DNA from 2 places in the Paenibacillus sp. FSL R5-0623 genome. Region 2 is predicted to be linked to the other one. Evidence: predicted binding sites of a transcription regulator. Region 2 holds the regulator's gene; the other holds the start of a gene.
What was found. The regulator CtsR, encoded in region 2, represses protease genes until heat stress. The targets are predictions, from matches to a motif close to ATGGTCAATAAAGGTCAAACA.
Positions count from the first base shown of each region.

Region 1: the regulator CtsR is predicted to act here: its motif matches at 2,190-2,210, upstream of clpP (ATP-dependent Clp endopeptidase proteolytic subunit ClpP).

Region 1 covers NZ_CP150233.1:183,028-186,217, forward strand. Annotated here, with positions in the region: gene MKY92_RS00900 (DUF4163 domain-containing protein) at 239-1,336, shown strand; gene clpP (ATP-dependent Clp endopeptidase proteolytic subunit ClpP) at 1,505-2,101, opposite strand; tRNA gene MKY92_RS00910 (tRNA-Arg) at 2,278-2,352, opposite strand; gene MKY92_RS00915 (sugar-binding domain-containing protein) at 2,779-3,190, shown strand, end outside.
Region 2 covers NZ_CP150233.1:6,168,566-6,171,755, forward strand. Annotated here, with positions in the region: gene MKY92_RS27125 (protein arginine kinase) at 24-1,094, opposite strand; gene MKY92_RS27130 (UvrB/UvrC motif-containing protein) at 1,123-1,647, opposite strand; gene MKY92_RS27135 (CtsR family transcriptional regulator) at 1,679-2,140, opposite strand; gene MKY92_RS27140 (GNAT family N-acetyltransferase) at 2,602-3,190, opposite strand, start outside.

The DNA of each region.
Region 1 (3,190 bases), 990 kb from region 2:
TATTCGAAGCAACATGAAATGCTGTATATTGGTATCTTTTTTGTATAGTTGTTCGTGACAAAAAGGTCATATCCCCTTATATTTTCCGCCTGATATTCATCAACATTGTAACTCGAGCTGTAAACCTTTCCGAAATTGGGTTAATTATAATAAAGAGGTGAGCGTATGAGATATGCGATCCGGTCAGGATTACATACGCAATGATACCTAATTGTGAATTCAGAGAGGAGTTTTATATATGACATCATGGAAAAAATGGACAAGTGCGTTGCTTGCGGCAGGAATTATTGTAGGTAGTGGTTCGGTATGGCAGGAGAGTTCGGTACAGGCGGCTTCTGTATCCTCGAAAGTGACAACCCCAGCTGAGGTAACGCTGAAATCGGGTGGGAAAACACTGACTCAAAAAGGACTTCTCCAAGGTGGATCGACTTGGGTCTCGCTGACAGCAGTCAAAGATGTAGCGGGTGGAACGTTGAAATATGATGCTAAAACGAAGTCATATACGGTAACAGCAGCCAACAATGCGATGACCGTTAGCCTGATGGATGGACAGCCAAACGTCTATATTAACGGGTATTACCCTCAGGTGGAAGCGAAATTGATTCAGGGTCGATTATATATTCCATTCTCGGCAATGCGAGATTATCTGGGTGTACAGGGGAATTGGGATGCCAAAACCAAAACGTTGACACTCAGCAAGGTGAAACAAAATAGCGTGAAAGTTAAGGCGGCCACAGTTAATGTCACTGTGAAAAATGCTGAAGTGGATGTACAATATCCGCAGGTGAGTGGACTTGCCAGCAAAGAAGCTGAAACGGCAATCAACAAAGTGCTCAAAGATGAAGTGGATACGGCTGTTGCTGCTTTCAAAAAACAAACCACTGAATTCGGCGGAGCAACCGCAAAACGTCCATATGCATTTGAAACTTCGTATGTCGTGACCTACAATGAGAACGGCGTGCTAGGTTTGATCACTCAACGTTATGAGGACTATGCAGGAGCACACGGCATGACCACCCGTACGGGACACACCTTTGCACTGGACACAGGCAAGGAGCTTACGTTAGATGATGTGCTGCAAAATAACAAAACCATGCGCGAGACGTTGAGTAAAAAAGTAGGCGAGCAACTGAAAGCCCGCGGTGGATACCTCGATGGGTATAAAGGGTTAAATAAAGATCAAGATTTCTATGTGACACCAACGGGTGTAGTTGTGTTCTTCCAGTTGTATGAATATACGGCGTACGCAGAAGGATTCCCTGAAATGCCATTTACGTATAAAGAGCTTCTCCCTAAAGGCACAGAACCTTTCAGTAATGTAAATGGAACTAAATAACGAATCATTATTATGCACTCTTAAGTTATCTTTCTTATAAAATGGAAAAAAAGAAGCCCTCATCATAATTGTGATGAGGGCTTCTTGGCGTATGGGCAACACACGGAGTGTTGCTGATTACGTGGATGTTGATGATGTTAACGCGTAGACCGTGGTCTACGTCACATCTTAGATTCCTTGGGAACCTACGTTTTCGATAACTTTATCAATGATACCGTAATCGGCGGCTTCAGCAGCACTCATGAAGTAGTCACGATCTGTATCTTTCTCAATCCGCTCCAGCGGTTGACCTGAACGCTCAGAGATGATGCGGTTCAAGGTATCACGCATTTTCAGGATGCGGCGAGCACGGATTTCGATGTCAGAAGCCTGACCTTGTGCACCACCAAGTGGTTGGTGAATCATAATCTCACTGTTTGGTAATGCAAAACGTTTACCTTTTGCACCGGCATTCAACAAGAATGCTCCCATGGAAGCCGCCATACCTACACAGATGGTAGATACATCCGGTTTGATGAATTGCATTGTATCGTAAATCGCCATACCGGCTGTAATCGATCCGCCTGGGCTGTTGATGTATAAGTGAATGTCTTTCTCCGGATCTTCCGCAGCCAGGAACAACATCTGTGCCATAATGGCATTAGCCACTACGTCATTAACATCGCTACCAAGGAAAATAATACGATCCTTCAGCAATCTGGAGTAGATGTCGTAGGCGCGCTCACCCCGGTTGCTCTGTTCAACGACCATTGGAATAAAACTCACGTGAAAAACCTCCTTGGAATGTAAATGTTATTGGTGTTTATACTTAAACTGTTACCGTATTACCCACATAATAAACAATTCCAAACAAAAAGTCAAAGAAAGTCAAACTAACTTGCAAAAAAAAGAAACCTTTCCGGTTTCATTGGTTAAATGGGTTATGAGCTGTTAAATAAAAATGGCGCGCCCGCCAAGAATCGAACTTGGATCTCAGGCTTCGGAGGCCTACGTCATATCCATTGGACCACGGGCGCACATTATGTGACAGCAATAATGATTATAGCTCATGAAATATTTAATTGCAAGCAGTTCGTTGTGGTATTGGTTTGGATTAACCTAAAAATGATCATGATGAAGAAGAGTGGATAAAGAGTGCATTTAAGTAAATGCTATTAGAGGTTTTGGACATGCCGTATGAATTGTCATTCTGAGCGATATGTAGATTGAATTCATTTGTTTCTTCTATATATGGTATGCGTGAGCTAGTCCTAGATCATGGAAGTCTAGGATTGTGAAAATAGGCGCGTACAAACGCTGGATGCGTGTCGAAATAACACGTTGAAACACTTGCATGTCACGTCAGTTTTAGGTAGAATAGACGTGGGACTTAAAAAGTTAACCTGGGACGTTTTAGGGCCACGAAAGAGAGCTTAGAACGAGAACTTGCGGGAGTGGAAAGCATGCGAACGATTTTAGAAATACAAAAGCAGCTTCTGCCTGATCTCATGGATATCTTGAAAAAGAGGTATACGATTCTGCAACAGATCATGTTATCGGATGTGATCGGACGGAGAACGTTAGCTAATTCCATGCAGATGACCGAGCGGGTTCTGAGGGCTGAGACCGATCTGTTAAAGGCTCAGGGACTTATTGAAATTGACAGTGCAGGAATGAAGATCAGCGAGGCAGGGTATGATTTGCTGCAGCAGTTAGAGCCCGTAGCCAAAGAGTTGTTCGGATTATCCGAGCTGGAAGAGCGCATCAAGCAAGCCTACGGTCTGCAAAAGGTAGTTGTGGTTCCTGGCGATTCGGACGTTTCTCCATTTGCCAAAAGGGAACTGGGCAGAGCTGGAGCGAAGGCTCTCGGCAATA
Region 2 (3,190 bases):
ATTCAATACAATATCAGGCTAAACTAGGACTGCTTCGCTGCCTTGATCGTATCACGAATCAACTGAGCACGGTAGATGTCACGCTCATCTGTGCGCATATCTTCCCCGAACGTTTTCTGCAAGAATCCCGGCTGTGTCATCACATTCAACTCATTCATTACCGTAATGGACAGTCCATCCAACAAACCGAGATCCACGCCAAGGCGTACATCCGATAAGCGCTGTGCAGCTTCCTTGGAATCAACAATAGCTGCATGAGACAATATGCCGTAAGAGCGCATGACACGATCCGTAATCCGAAGTCTGGAGTCGGTAATTAACCGTTCTCTGGCTGTACGCTCATGACCTATCATCTGTAATACAACACCATGCAGGTTCTCGATGACTTCCTGTTCGGTCTGTCCCAATGTAATCTGGTTCGAGATCTGGAACAGGTTACCCATCGCCTCGCTACCTTCACCGTATATTCCTCTTACCGTCAATCCCACTTGGGAAACTGCGGTTAGAATACGGCCAATCTGTTGTGTCATCACCAGGGCAGGCAAGTGCATCATAACCGATGCTCTGACACCTGTACCTACATTGGTAGGACAGCTGGTTAAGTATCCTCTGCGATCATCAAAAGCATAGTCCACGTGCGCTTCAAAAGCATCATCTATTGCGGAAGCTTTCTCCCAGGCTTCTTTCACCTGGAACCCCGGATAGAGGCACTGGATACGAAGATGATCCTCTTCGTTAATCATAATACTGACCGACTCATCCTCACTGAGAATAACCGCACCATTCCTGGATTCATTCGCAAGACTTGGACTGATGAGATGTTTCTCCACCAGCACCCGTTTGTCGAGTTCGTCAATATCGATCAGATCCAACGTATGAAAATCCCCAAAGGCATGAACGTCATCGTATTGAAGTACTTCGCTCAGCTTATTCAGCACCTCTTCCGATTGCTCATTGGAAGCCAGCATCGGAAACGGAACATGCTGAAGGTTGCGTGCAATCCGGACACGGCTGCTAATGACAATTTCGGAATCAGCCGCATCACTGCGCATCCAGTCGCTGAGCGCCTTCTCTGTAAAGCGCAGATTAGGCATTACGCATCCCTCCTACTCATGACAAACTTTACTCCTGAGCTATTCCTTTTTCAAGTCCTCTGATCTGGTCACGGATCTGAGCCGCCTCTTCAAATTCCTCTTGTGCGATGCTCTCTTGGAGCTCACGCTTCAGATCAGCAATTTGCCGTTTCACCTTGATGCGACCACCAGCTCGTGCAGGCACTTTTCCTACATGGGACGTATTACCATGAACCCGCTTGAACAAAGGATCCAGACGACTGTCAAAATATTTATAACATGAACTGCAGCCGAACCGGCCTATCTTACTAAATTGTGCGTACGTCATACCACACTCTTCACATTGAAGAGCTTTTGCAGGTGGTGTTCCTGCCGATCCACTTTTGCCGGCTGGATCAAAATCAAGCAATCCGGACAACAAGTTGTGAATGGAAAACCCACCTGCTGTTCCAGGGATCATTTCCCCTTTTTCACGGGCACATGACTCACAAATATGGAATTCCGTCTTCTCTCCATTTACGATCTTCGTAAAATGAAGTGTCGCCGGACGTTTATTGCATTCTTGGCACAGCATATTGATGTACCTCCTTTGACCCCGATAGTTTTCATTTACCGAGCAAAGATATTAACATCGCCTTCAACATTCTGGCACGAATTTGATCCCGGTAAGGAAGTTTGACCAATATAACCTCTCTAGATACAGCAGCTCGCATCAACCCGGCTTCCCGCTTGCTCAAGAAGCGCGCTTCTTCCAATTGATAGATCAGACCTTCGGCAGCTGTCTGCCCGATCTCTTCACCAATACTATGGTGCAAATGATTATGCAGAGCTGATTGGGCCGGTAATTCAATGCGCTGTATGCGAACATAACCACCACCGCCGCGTTTACTCTCTACCAGGTATCCCTTCTCGAGTGTAAAACGTGTGCTGATGACATAATTGATCTGGGAAGGTACACATGAGAATTGATCTGCCAGATCATTACGCTGAATTTCAACCATTCCTTCGGGACTTTCATGCAAAATACTCTTCAGATATCGTTCGATAATATCAGAGATATTACGCATCCAATCATCCTCCACTGTCTGAAACGTTAAGTCAATAAGGACCCACACGCCCCCACAGAGTACACCTTCTCTACCCATTTAACCAATCAGGGAAACAGCGAATCTTGCTTCCACAGGTGTCAATAGGAGAGCGAAGGAAGCACGAAGGTCCTTTAATATTCCCTTGATCCTCCGATGAAGTGAATCCCGTATATTGGCGATCATGCATCAGATTGTAGAAAGAAAGCTACTTAAGTATTAAACCTTTAGTTGACTTTGACTTTCTTTGACTTTATAACCATTATAGCATATTTTGTGGTTTTGCCAAGTGGGGTCACTATTCATTTTTTACGATTTTACACGAAATATTCCCCGGACACAAAAAAACCTCTCCAAAATTGCTGGAGAAGTCCATTTGTCTTTCAATCACGCCGTATTTCTATATAAGCTAATCAGGTTAAATGGAGCAGTGGGAATAGTCATCAGAAGAAATCGAGCAAATAGGTTTCCCGTTCAGGAATCGCTTGTTCCAAAGCCTTGATTGCTGTGTTCGGTCCGTGAATTCTTCCGATTCGCGCCATTTCCGTTGGTCTGCGATATCCCATCAGGACCGCGGTAAGGGATTGAATATCCACCTTAATGATCTGATCATCAGTAATTGGCTCCGATGTTTTCCATATGGACGCTGTCCCGTTCATTGCCACGTTTAATTGCCATACCCCTTCATTCCATGGAGCGTGGGCATCTTCTACCTGAAGAACAATCTGCACCGGTGAGTCCTGGCTTGCAAATGGATACTGGGATATAAACTGCTCTACACTAACGATACGCGCCATAAAATAAGGTACAATCTCCTGCTGAATCCGTGGGTTATCCAATTGGAAGGCAAGCGTATCACTGGCAGGCGCCTGCAACGTTACTTCCTGGATCATGGAATCATGGTTGGCAATGAAGGTCCACAGCCCTTGCCTCGCCTCTTCATTCAGATAGATGATCTCTTTAATGGTAAATTTATTTTCCTTAACCTCATATAAAAGATAACCTTGTGCTGCATCAGCTTCATCGTAATAT